3 regions of the Kurthia sp. YJT4 genome follow, and region 3 is predicted to be linked to each of the others. Evidence: riboswitches for the same ligand, from Rfam matches in the RefSeq annotation. Region 3 holds a riboswitch; each other region holds the start of a gene.
What was found. A riboswitch is a leader RNA that binds a small molecule or an ion and turns the genes downstream of it on or off. The one in region 3 is predicted to bind thiamine pyrophosphate.
Positions count from the first base shown of each region.

Region 1 (4,517 bases), 1.1 Mb from region 3:
TAAAGATTGAGTCATGTAAACACTCCTTTTCCTGAATCTGATTATATATACCCTTTTTTATGAAACGTTCACCAAATTGAAAATGATTGCACTATGAAAGACGTGTATAATGATAGTTAGTATTTTTAAATACGAAAAATCTTGATGAGGAGGAGATTTTTTGGGCAGACTATTGTTAATGACAATCAGTTTTTTAGCAATGATGATTGTCAGCGTATCTGCTGCCATTCTTCCATTCAATGGTCAAACGACAGTGGATGTTGCAAATAGCTATACCATTCTAGCTTATCCATCCGACTATGTCTTTTATGTAGTGGCACTCATCTATCTCTCTATATTATATTGGATTTACAAACAATGGCAAATGTTTGCAAAGAAACAATTTGCGATTACACATGTACAAAGTTTTTTATTTACAATTAGTATGGTCCTTTCAATCGTTTGGATTTATTACTGGCAAAATAGTCAGTTCATCATCGCATGTATGATACTCGTATTCAGTACACTTGCACTTGCAGGTATGTATTTATTACTACCTGAAAAGAATACGATGACCACACGCCTACCTATATCACTTTATTTAGCATGGCTCGTATTACTTATTATGTTCAATTTAGCAATCTTACTTGTTGCAGCACGTTGGGATGGTTTTGGATTAAGTCAACCGCTATGGGCCGTCATCTTATTGACTGTCTTTGTAGCCATTGCACTTCACATCCGCTTTCATCATTACGATCCTTACTTCCCGATTCTATTCATCTGGTTCTATTTAGGAATTGCTGTACAAAATAACTTTGAGGAATTATTAGTAACAACAGCTGCATTATTTTTAAGTGGTGTATTACTTGCTGGTATTCTATTTATGCGTAAAAAGCCAAGAACAATCTATTAACATGTTTTACACTATAGAAAAGAGGAGAACGAAAAAATCGTTCTCCTCTTTTTATTAATCAATTTTTGTTGTTAAAATCGGGCCATTTTTTGTCACGATTACTGTATGTTCTAGTTGTGCTACAAATGATTTATCTGGTGTTAAAAACGCCCAACCATCTGTACCTTCAATAATATTTTCAGCTGCTTGTGAGATGAATGGTTCTACTGCGAAAACCATACCTTCTTTCATTAAAGTAGCGTCCCATGCATCATAATAGTTCAATACATATTGTGGTTCTTCATGTAATGAGTGTCCTACACCATGACCTGTTAGGTTCATAATTACTTTTAAACCATTATCATGCGCTTCACGTTCTACAGCTTTACCAATTTGATTCAATTTAGAACCTGGTTTAACCTTTGTCATAGCACGATCAAAAGCTGACTGTGCTACATCACATAATTTTTGTAATTCTGGCTTTTCAGCATCACCTACGATAAATGAAATACCTGTATCTGCATAAAAACCATCCACATGACCCGATACATCAATATTAATCATATCGCCTTCTTTTAGAGGTGTATCGTTTGGAATACCATGTGCTACGACCTCGTTTACACTAATACATGTGAAACCTGGGAAGTCATATTCTGCTTTTGGTCCAGATACTGCACCTTTTTCTTCAAATAGTTTACCAGCTAATTCATCTAGCTCTTTTGTTGTAACGCCTGGTTTTGTCGCAGCTTTCATTGCCTCGCGAATTTCTGCCATGGCACGACCCGCTTTTAATAACGCATCGATTTCTTGTTGAGTTGTTGCAATCATGTATAACGGTCCCTTCTATATAAAATTCTACTCTTAACTATATCATAATTTTTGTAGATACATATAAAAAGTCTATGCATTCTTTCATACATTCAGTAAAAGTTTTTATTTAGGTGGATATATATATAATAAAAAAACGTAACGATTTCTTAATCGCTACGTTTTTATTCTTAATACGTCTTTTGAACGAATAACTTAGGTGCTGCTCTAAACAATAGATAAATCACGACAGCTGTTAAAATAATAGCTGGAATCATATACGAGCTATTATAAACAACAGAATAAATCCATGGGTTTTGGTCGCCTGCATAACTTGCGAAGAATACTGCGCCTGCTACTGTATGTGAAATCAGTCGTAGGATTCCACCAATTGCTGTACCCACTAAAATCCAGCCAAGCATTGCGCCATCTTTTTTCTGTTTTGAAGCACGAATAACCATCGGACGGAAAACTCCAGCAATCCCGACAATTGTGAACGCAAAGAAGTAATCTAAAAATCCTTGTAATGGGGTTAAAATACTTGCACCTGTTAAAACTTGTAGTACCCCTACAATAAGACCTGTCGCAAGCCCTGGTAATGTTCCCCAACGCATCGCCATCAATACGATTGGTACCATAACTAAACTAATGGAACCACCCTGTGCCCAAATCGAAAACGATAGTTTGTCTAAAATAAAACCAATCGCCGCAAAAATGGCCACCTCAATCATCATTAATAATCTTTGTTTGTTCATCTTTATGAACCTCCATTGATTTGATGTCTTACACAATTCCTGTGGTAATCTAGATAAAAAAAACGACATCAGGACAGAGCCTGACATCGTTATATGTCGGTTTCTATCCACATTCCTACGCAAGTGTTAACTTACAGGTTCGAAGGGTTGGAGTCGAAACTCTCTCTCAGCACGTATGCACCCCTTGTGGTTTACATCATTATTTTTGAACACTCTCATTCTACTGAATTTAACGAAATATAGCAATAGCATGAAACGATTTCCATTTTTATACGTATATAAGTTATTATGAACAAAAGGGAGGGTTATCATGGAACAGAATAATCGTATTTTATCATCACTTTGTTACTTCAGTATTTTCTTTGCAGGCTTTATTTTACCGCTGATTGTTATGCTCGTTGTAAAAGATCGTGATGTAAAAAAACACGCAACACATGCACTTATTTCTCACTTGTTACTTTATGTTCCTGCAGTTATTTTCTTTATTATTTTAGCAACAATGGGTATCTTTGCATCAGCTGAAATGAGTGATTCAACAGGTGCTGCACTTGGTATAGGTGTCATTATTTTCATCATTTTCATGGCTTTATTCTCATTGGCGATTGTCATTTGGAATATCGTTCGCGGCATTCAAGTATTAAACCAAAAAAGTACAACTATGTAAGAAAAAGAAGCAGCTGAGATCATTCTCATACTGCTTCTTTTGTTATTTACTGAGTGTATTTGTAATGTCGTAGTCTGCCATTTTCTCTGTTAACCAACTTGAATATTGTGCGCTAATTTGCGATTCAATATACGCTTCTTTTACTTTGTCTTTGACCTCTTCATACTTCGCTGTTTTTGCATCGACTGTACCTGTTACTTTGATAATATGGTAACCATAATCTGTTTTGATTGGGTCACTAATATCACCTTTTTTCATGTTGAAAGCTTGTGTCGCAAATTCTTCCACCATTTCTGATTTCGTAAAGTAGCCTAAGTCGCCACCTTTACTTTTCGTGGCAGTATCAGTTGAATATTTCTTCGCCAATTTTGCAAAGTCACCACCTGCATCTAACTCTTTTTTGATTTTTGTCGCAGTTGCTTTTTTCTCTACAAGAATGTGACTTGCCTTCACTTGCGCTGCTGTATCGAATGTAGATTGATTTTCTTTTAGATAAGCTTTTAATGTTTCGTCAGATGTATCTAAATCCTTCTCAATCATTTTAGATGCGAGTACATACGTTTTTAAATTCGCTTTAAAATCAGATTTAGACATGTTATTTGATTCAAGTGCTGATTCAAGTGCATCTGCTCCGCCATATTGTGTTTCGACTTTTTTATATTGTGCATCTACTTCTGCATCACTTGCTGTTACTTTTTGTTTTTCTGCTTCAAGTGTAATTACTTGATCTTGAATTAATGTTTCAAGCGCTGCACTACCATATTGTTTATTTAAAACATTATTCAGTTGCTGTTGTGTAATTTTTGTATCGCCTACTTTTGCGACATATCCTGTTTTGGCTGTTGCATAATATACACCACTTCCAACAACTAAAACAAAGATGATAGCGATTGCCCAGATCATTCTCTTTTTCATCTATTTGACACTCCTTATTTTTGAACTATCTTCACTATAAAGAAGGAATGTGTCAACGAGATGTCATGCTTCATTTCTTTTCAGTTCAATCACAAAACACGTACCTTGTTCATCGCTATGCACTAAACGTAAGTCACCTTGCATCGACTGAGCCATCATTTTACTAAGTGGTAATCCCAACCCTAATCCACGAATTGCATATTTTTTATTTTCCCCTCGATAAAAGCGGTCAAAAATAAATGGTTGTTCTTCTTTTGGAATACCACTTCCCTCGTCTTGAACAAAAATACGCACTTTTTCTTTATCTGCTTGTAGACGAATATGAATCTGACCTTGTTCATGCATTGCTTGTGCTGCATTCGTCCATAAATTCGTACAAATCTGTTGGAAACGTATAGGATCAATTGAGAGGTGAATTGGTTCTACATGTTCATCTAATGTAATCTGAACTTCTTCAAACTCTTGTGTAGTTTGCCATTGTTTCATTGTATTTTCTACATACGAA
Region 1 covers NZ_CP126689.1:2,539,450-2,543,966, forward strand. Annotated here, with positions in the region: gene QN089_RS12665 (polyphosphate kinase 2 family protein) at 1-15, opposite strand, end outside; gene QN089_RS12670 (tryptophan-rich sensory protein) at 161-892, shown strand; gene map (type I methionyl aminopeptidase) at 947-1,699, opposite strand; gene thiT (energy-coupled thiamine transporter ThiT) at 1,870-2,433, opposite strand; TPP riboswitch at 2,529-2,628, opposite strand; gene QN089_RS12685 (magnetosome magnetite crystal formation protein family) at 2,744-3,097, shown strand; gene QN089_RS12690 (foldase protein PrsA) at 3,140-4,012, opposite strand; gene QN089_RS12695 (HAMP domain-containing sensor histidine kinase) at 4,076-4,517, opposite strand, start outside.
Region 1: another riboswitch for thiamine pyrophosphate. It lies ahead of thiT (energy-coupled thiamine transporter ThiT); the one in region 3 lies ahead of QN089_RS07040 (ABC transporter ATP-binding protein).

Region 2 (4,517 bases), 210 kb from region 3:
ATTAAAAATACTGTCAATTAAAAAAGACACAACTTACAGCATGAATTCTCACACTATAAGTTGTGTTTGCTAATGTAAATTTTTTACTCGAACACAGTTGCGCCCTGCATTTTTTGCTTCATATAATTGTTGGTCTGCTATTTTTAAAAATTCAGTTGTATTAGTAAATTGCGCTTCTGTCAACGCAACTCCTCCTACACTAATTGTTACAACTTTACATTCACGCCCTAAATGTTCTAGTTCTGCTTTTTCAACTGCATTTCTCATATACTCTGCAATATCGAAAGCTTCGCTATAAGTCGTAGCATCTAACAACACAACAAACTCTTCTCCACCATAACGCGTTAATTCCGCACGAGCAGGTAACGCATCTGTTAAAATTTTTACAAGTTTTTTTAATAGTTGGTCACCTAAAATATGACCATAATAGTCATTATATTTTTTAAACTCATCGACATCTAAAATTAAAATAGCAAAAGGTACTTTCGTGTCTTTATAGTGTTTATATAACTTTTCTAAACTACTACTTAAATAATGACGATTAAAAACTCCTGTAAGACTATCTAATAAAGCTAGTTCACGTAATTTTTCATTACTTTCTTCCAATTGTTTCGTTCGGATGCGAATTTTTTCATCTAAAGATCCATTGAGAGAAATCAATTCTTTATTCAGTTGTTCAACTTGTAACCATTGTAGAGCAAATTTCCGACAAAATAGTATACACTGGATACTAATAAAAATGCCTAGCATGATAAAAGTAAGATGAATTGAATTTCCAGCTGCCGAAACGCGAATCATGTCATGTATGGCCCCTACAAATACTAATAGTATCCCCACAAGTGTAATCACTTGTGTCAAATCATGCCAATTTATTTTTCTAATAACACTTACAAGTAAAAAGATATAAAAAACATACATAAAAATCAAAATAATATTAAATAATTTTTGATACATGACCGTAGAAGAAAAGGCCGTAAAGAAAATAATTACAATCATTATATAGTTATAAAAAGTAATAAATTTTTTCGGGACCGCTTCGCTAAACATTTTATATACATAGCCTACATAGAACAACATAACAATTTGAGGCATAATAAATGTTAGACGTAGAGCCACGCTCCAATCTAGTTGGTTTAAAAAGGCTGTATATAAATAATAGTCCGTGAAAAAACCCCATAGACTTGTTGCTGCACAAAACATGCCATAAGCTAAAAATTCCTTTTGCTTTCTTCTAAATGCATAAAAAAGTAATGAAATACATGCAGTTAATGTAATACAGCCAATTAAAAAGACTTGCCAAAACTCATGTTGCTGTTGCTTTTTCACGATAATTTGTTCATTACCGATAGATATACTTTTCCTCAAACCACCACTTACATTCTCAAAACTAATCATTTGAAACGTAATTTGCAACGTCGTTTGATCTACGCGAAAACTAGGTATTTGTGGTTTCATTTGTTGTACAGCTGTCTTATTACTTTTTAGGAGGCTTCCATTCTCTTTGATAAGTACATTATTTACATATAAATTATAGCTACTATATTGAAAAGGTATATAAAATTTTAAATAGCGGCCAACAAAAGATTCAGGAACTTTAATCGTTGTACTATAAGTCGCACGATCAGAGTCAATATTTAAACGCTGATTTAGCATATAAGGTACTTTGACAATATCGCTGTTTCCAAGCTTAATTTCTTCTTTCATATCTTGTGGATCAAACAATTCACCACGTATAAAGTTCCAGTTTCCATTTAAATTTTCATAAAAAGTATCGTAATTTGAATGACGAAAATCATGTGTTGTCATTGTGGTAGCAAAACTCATCGGAGCGTACGTCATAAAAAGTATACAGAATGATAAAAGTGATACAAACCATTTTTTCATTTACGCCCCTCCTTTACATCCGTTAGTTATTCCCTTTTTCTTATAAAATTACTACTTATTCATAAAAAAACACCCACCGAATAAATTTCAGTGGGTGTTCATTCTATTATATAGAACTGATTTTGTCAGCTTGAAGTTCCTGAGGCCAGTGAGAAATTGTGTTCCCCATCTCCCAGAACAAATATTCAAAGCGAGTTGTTTGTAAGAAAATTTCTTTAACATGTGCCAGTTCATCACCTGTTAAATCAGCTGCTAACTCATCCATCAAATCAATCATATCTTGTGCGCTATGTTCAAATGTCGGTTCACTATACATACGCACCCAGTCACCGTAAAGTGGATGATCGACAGCTCCAGGAATTTGTGCGAGTTCACGTCCAATCTCTAAATAGCTCCAAGCACATGGTAAGATAGCTGCGATCACATGCGCAAGTGAGCCATTCTGCGCTTCTGATAACATATAACGAGTATAAGCTATCGTTGTCGGCGCTTCTTTTGCTTCACGCATCTCTTGCTCTGAAATCCCAAAACGCTCTGCATATTTACGATGTAAGGCCATCTCAATTGATAACGTATGATGGACTGAAGCTGACAAGCGTGTCATAACATCTAAATCGCGTGCTTTTTGAATCCCAATCGCAAATACTTTTGCATATTGAATTAAATATAAATAATCTTGAATCATGTAGTGACGGAATTTCTCTGGTTCTAATGTTCCGTGACCAATTCCTTGTACGAATGGATGTGCGTGATTTGCACGCCAAATCGGTCGAATTTCCTCAATTAATTGCTCTGAAAACTTCATCTTTTTTCTCTCCCTTTTCACAAACACGAAGGAAACAAAAAGGCCACTCACCGCATTACGAAAATCGTAAAAGACGGAGAATGACCTGCAAATAATATGCTAAAAATGTCACTTCTTCCTTACGACAGTGCGAACTGTATCAAGTTAGAGGGTTAAGCTACTGCTCTCTCAGCCAATTTTATATGGCACCCCTAGTAGTGATTGTTTGTGTATTTAATTGTTAGTACACACCTATCATCTATGACAACAATTGGAAAGTCAAGCGATTTTTTAAACAGGTTCTGGAATCGAGATGAACTGATCGACAACAATCGTATTAATCGCATTAATATAAGCAAGTGCACTCGCTTTAATGACATCTGTATCAGAAGCTTTTGCAATATATGTTTCGCCTTCATATTCAACTTGTAACTTCACTTTACCGATAGCTTCTTTACCGCGTGTCACACTTGAAATTTTGTATTCAAGTAGCTTTACTTCGAATGCTGTTACTTCTTGTAGCGCTGAATACAATGCATCAATTGAACCTGAGCCAACTGTCGCTGCTTTCAGTACTTCCTCACCGCGACGTACCTTCACACTTGCAGACGGGAAGATTTGATTCGAAATCACTTGAATGTCTTCTAAGTGGTAGAAAGCATCACTATGAAGCGCAACTTTTGCATCTTCATTTGTACGTTTGAAATAATTTTCTACTAAAATGAATAGGTCGTGGTTATACACTTCTTTTTTCGTATCAGCCAACTTTAAGAAATCCGCAAAAACCTCTTCAAATTGATCTGGTGTTAAGTTGCCTAACGCTAAGTTTTCAAGTGCATTTTTCACCGCATGACGACCAGAACGAGCTGTTAATACTAATTCCATATCGTCTAAACCAACCTCTGTTGGGCTCACGATTTCATAAGCATCACGTGATTTTAATAGACCATCTTGGTGAATACCAGATGAATGCGCAAAGGCATTGTCGCCTGTGATTGCTTTATTTACTTGTACATCAAGTCCCATTAAGCTCGAAACGATGCGCGATGTGTTCATAATCTCTTTCTTGTTGACTCGGGTATGTGCATTGAAATAATTTGAACGTGTTGATAGTGCCATCACGACTTCTTCAAGTGCTGCGTTACCCGCACGCTCACCGATTCCATTAATTGTACACTCTACTTTATCCGCACCATTTTTAATTGCCGCAAGTGTATTCGCTGTCGCCATACCTAAGTCGTTATGACAGTGAACACTTAGTAATACAGAATCATCTAAGTTTTTCATACGGTCATTTAATTTACCAATCATTTCACCGAATTCTTCTGGTACTGCATATCCAACTGTATCTGGTACATTAATCATCGTTGCGCCAGCTTTCATGACCGCTTCAATTGTTTTCCATAGATATTCAAAATCAGAACGCGATGCATCTTCTGTTGAATATTGTACTTGTGGTAAAAGTGTTTTTGCGTATTTTACTGCATCTACACCAATTTGTAGAATTTGATCTTTTGATTTTGAGAATTTTTTCTCTACGTGAATATCCGATGTACCAAGTACCATGTGAATCATTGGATTTTCTGCGTATTTTACAGCATTGTAAACTGAATCAATATCCGCTTTCACTGCACGCGCTAAAGCTGTGATCATAATATCGTCTGTGTTACCAACTTTTTGTGCGATTTGCTTTACTGCATTGAAGTCACCTTCTGATGAAGCGGGGAACCCTGCTTCGATGATATCTACTTGTAATTTTTTTAATTGATGTGCCACTTCTAATTTTTCATATAAGTTCAATTTCGCTCCCGGAACTTGTTCTCCATCACGTAATGTTGTATCAAATAGC
Region 2 covers NZ_CP126689.1:1,234,437-1,238,953, reverse strand. Annotated here, with positions in the region: gene QN089_RS05980 (sensor domain-containing diguanylate cyclase) at 70-1,884, opposite strand; gene tenA (thiaminase II) at 1,991-2,689, opposite strand; TPP riboswitch at 2,789-2,892, opposite strand; gene QN089_RS05970 (2-isopropylmalate synthase) at 2,960-4,517, opposite strand, start outside.
Region 2: another riboswitch for thiamine pyrophosphate. It lies ahead of tenA (thiaminase II); the one in region 3 lies ahead of QN089_RS07040 (ABC transporter ATP-binding protein).

Region 3 (4,517 bases):
TACGGTTTCCGCGTTGTTATCGCACCAAGTTTTGCAGATATTTTCCATAATAACTGCTTCAAGAATGGAATTTTGCCGATTGAATTACCTGTTGAACAAGTAGAGGCGATTTTAGCAAAAGCAGAGGCAGAAGATTTACAAGCCGTTGTAAATTTAGAGGAGCAAACCGTAACAGCTGGCGAAGATGTTTATCGTTTTGACATCGATCCTTACTATAAAAAAATGTTAATCAACGGTTGGGATGAAATTTCGTTGACGTTCCAATACGAAGAGTACATTTCAAAATTCGAACAACGTAAAGCACAAACTGTATAAATTAAGATAAGCTATCTATGGATGTTGGGGATTCCCAATCATTCAATAGATAGCTTTTTTATTTTTTTTTAATATTTTCAAAAAAAATGAAACCTTTTATAAAAAGTATGCGACGATAGAGGTGAAGGGGTGAAAATATGACGATGGAAGAACTGATTGAGGCATATGCAGATTATTGTTATCGTGTCGCTTTTATTTATGTAAAAGACCACGGGGCAGCAGAAGAAATTGTACAAGATGTTCTACTCGCACATTATCGAAATGAACATGCTTTTGAACAACGTGCCTCTTTAAGAACGTATTTAGCCAAAATAACCGTACATAAAAGTCAAGATTATTTGCGAAAGAAGAAAGGGAAGTGGCGCTTCTTTTTTACAAAAGAGAAGGAAGTCGACATAGGCGATTCGACGATTAACCCAGCGAATCTTTATGGAAGAAAAGAAAGAAATGGAGAAGTAGTAGATGCTGTTTTACAACTGGATGAAAAGTATCGTGCCATTATTTTATTTCATTATTTTGAGGAATATACGCTTGCAGAAATTAGTGAGATTTTATCGATTCCACTGAACACTGTAAAAACGCGTCACCAGCGTGCGAAACAACAACTCAAACAATCGTTAAAGGAGGTTTATTTTGATGAAGAATTTTAAACAATCATTTCAACGAGAGATGAATCAATATAAAATGTCAGAACAGGCAAAAGAGCGAATGATTCAAAAAGGAAAAAAAGAGAGAAGAAAAGTCATCTATAAACCCCTCCTATTAACTGCTTGTATGATGGTCGTATTCGCTGGCATTCTTCTTATGATTTTCCAACAACAAACGACACGCGTTGGACAAGCAGAAGATGGGATTCAGTCGATTCGAATTGATACAGAAGCGCGTTATGAAGAAGACGGAACAACATTAACGAATCAATGGTTTTCAAGCGAGCGAGAACTATCTTCTTCTAAATTTGAAGCATTTCAAAAAAAATTAAATGCGAGTCCTGTTATAAAAAAAGAAATAGAACCACCTTCTTTATACTATGTTGTCGAAGTAACGAAAGAGAACAACGAAGTCGAAACCTTTTTACTATTTTCGAATGACGAAGATACACAGTATTATGTAAAAGAACTTGATACAGATAAGATTTATAAATGGGCTGACAGTGTAGAGGAAACGGAACTCTTTTTCAAATTAAAACCAAGTGTTATGGAGATAGCACTCATCGCATTTATTTTATGTATACCCACTTTATTTTCAACATTATTCATTGAAAAAGAGAAAAAAGAACCCTATGAATATCAAAATAAAGTGAAAAATATTTTCGGGAAAATAGCATTCGTTACGACTATGCTTTTTGCATGGTACGTCATTTGGAAAACCAGAAATATTTTTTATGGTTTATTAATCTTTACATTTGCATCAATTATCGGTTCATTCAATAAAAACCATATTCGAATGAGCCGTCCAAATGCGATGAAGTTATTAGAAGGAACGAAGGATATACTGAGTTACACATATGCCTTTACAATATTTATTTTTATACTGTACCGTAATCAAAACGCTCTATACGTGGGAATTGCCTTTATTGTTTTAAGCTTTATTTTATGGCTTGTTATGAAAAATCGTGAAGAAGTAACGTGTCCACATTGCGACGAAGTGCTCGACTATCGGACGGCGTGGAAACTTCAGTGGGGTATGAAGAAATATCAAACATGTGAACATTGTGCACAACCGATTTATTTAAACAAAAGACGTATTGATCTACAAAGCTTCCTGCTAAGTCTTGTGTTAGGCGCATTATCAATCGGAGCGCATCTGTACGGAATTCATACAGCGTATATTATCGGTGTTATCATCGTTTATATGATTTACTTTATGTTATTTTCACCGCTCTTTATTCGTGTCGACAAAGAGGACAAACCACTTTGGTGATGAAAATAAAACCAACTATTGCATAAATTACTAGGGAGTGCTATACTCACCTTAACAAAATCATAGTGTGCTAGGAGTGCTGGTGTTGCCAGCTGAGATGGAGCCGTAAGCTCTGGATTCTTTCAACCTGATCTAGTTCATACTAGCGTAGGGAAGCCGTTTCGACCGAAAAAACAATTTCAGGTCCCTGTTTCGATACGTGTATGGAGACAGGGGCTTTTTCTAATTTCATAATGCTTCACCACTAGGGGTGCCGTTTTTACGTGCTGAGAGAGGTTTCGACACCTTAACCCTTATTACCTGATCTAGTTCGGACTAGCGTAGGGAAGTGGCATGCGATGATTCTGTCATTTGCAGCCATTTCGATTCTTTGTCGAGATGGCTTTTTTTATAGAGGAGGAAGATCATTGGAGAGTTTAGCTTTACAAGATGTCTGTTTTCGTTACGAAGAACAACCCATTTTAGACCATGTTCATTTTTCCATTCAAGAAGGTGAATTCGTTTCGTTAATTGGTCCGAGTGGTTGCGGAAAAAGTACGATTTTCCGTCTCATTACAGGTCTATCTCAGGCACAGTCGGGACAAGTGACCGTAGCGAAACAACCTGTAGGCTATATGCCACAGCAAGATTTACTGCTCCCTTGGCGAACTGTATTACAAAATACATTGTTGCCATTAGAATGTCAGCGAATACCGAAAAAGAGAGCAGAAGAACAGAGTAAGGCGTTACTCGAGGAATTTGGTCTAGGAGCTTACATGCATAAAAAACCAAAAGACTTATCGGGTGGCATGCGCCAACGTGTTGCCTTCATTCGTGCATTGAATGCTTCACAAGATGTACTGTTACTCGATGAACCATTTAGTGCACTTGATGCACTGACGAAGATGGAGTTACAAGATTGGTTATACATACAAGCGAAAAAATGGCGTAAAACCATTTTATTTATTACGCATGATGTGGATGAAGCGCTCTATTTATCAGATCGTATTCTAACTGTACAGCAGACACCAATTCATACGCTACACGAAACGATTGTCCCAATGGAACATAAAAGACAGCGTTCAGATTTAGCAAGTAAGGAGGTGCAAGACGTGAAGCAACAACTGATTTACATGTTGCAACAAGGACGTCAGCAATTATGAGAAAAAATGCACCTGCGATTTACGTGAGTGTGGGACTGCTACTCATTTGGGAAGTATTTGCGCGCTGGCTAAATGAGATGTACATCTTACCGTCTCCAACAGCCATCTTACAAAAGATGTGGGATTTTAGAGAAGCTCTATTTACCGTCCATTTACCTGCAACACTACAAGTACTTTGGATTGGTTTACTAATTTCAATTATTTTAGGCATTGGCCTCGCGATTATGATGCACCTCAGTCATTGGTCGGAGCGCGCATTCTATCCGCTACTCGTCGCGTCACAGACGATTCCCATTACAGCACTCGCGCCCATTTTTGTTTTATGGTTCGGTTACACGATTTGGAGTAAAGTGCTTGTGACTGTCCTCATTGCGTTTTTCCCGATTGCGATGAGTATGTTTGATGGACTGCGTAGTACAAAGCGTGAACTAGAAGAACTCATGCGAACGTACGGGGCGACAAAATGGCAAATTTTTTGGAAGCTACAACTTCCGTCAGCGCTACCACAGCTATTCTCTGCTTTTAAAATCGCTGTACCGCTCAGTATTATCGGCGCAGCTGTTGGGGAGTGGCTCGGAGCACAGGCAGGTCTCGGTTACTTCAGTAAACGAATGATGACACAGTTAGACGGAGCAGGTGTATTTGCGCCTATCGTTCTATTATCTACGATGGCGATCATTGCTGTCTTCATCATTCGAATCATTGAAAAAAAATATATCGTTTGGAGGAAAGATTAATGCGTTTGATGAAATTTTTTGTACTATGTAGTTTGTTAGTTGTCGTATTAGCAGGTTGTTCAAGTAAAGCAAAAGATGGTAAAGAATTAAAAGAAGTGACAGTTATGCTCGATTGGTATCCGAATGCGATTCATAGCTTTCTCTATGTAGCGATGGAAAAAGGTTATTTTAAAGAAAAAGGACTTGATGTCAAACTACAATATCCATCGAATCCAACAGACCCACTGACTTTAACAGCTGCTGGAAAATCAACCATTGGTATTTACTATCAGCAAGATGTCATTATGGCACGTGCGAATGAAGGAGTTCCAATTCAGTCGATTGGTACGATTGTCCAATCACCACTTAGTCAATTGATGTCACTAAAAGAATCGAATATTCAACGACCACGCGATTTAGAAGG
Region 3 covers NZ_CP126689.1:1,447,071-1,451,587, forward strand. Annotated here, with positions in the region: gene leuD (3-isopropylmalate dehydratase small subunit) at 1-315, shown strand, start outside; gene QN089_RS07030 (RNA polymerase sigma factor) at 453-965, shown strand; gene QN089_RS07035 (TIGR04104 family putative zinc finger protein) at 952-2,235, shown strand; TPP riboswitch at 2,298-2,406, shown strand; TPP riboswitch at 2,472-2,579, shown strand; gene QN089_RS07040 (ABC transporter ATP-binding protein) at 2,601-3,377, shown strand; gene QN089_RS07045 (ABC transporter permease) at 3,374-4,114, shown strand; gene QN089_RS07050 (ABC transporter substrate-binding protein) at 4,114-4,517, shown strand, end outside.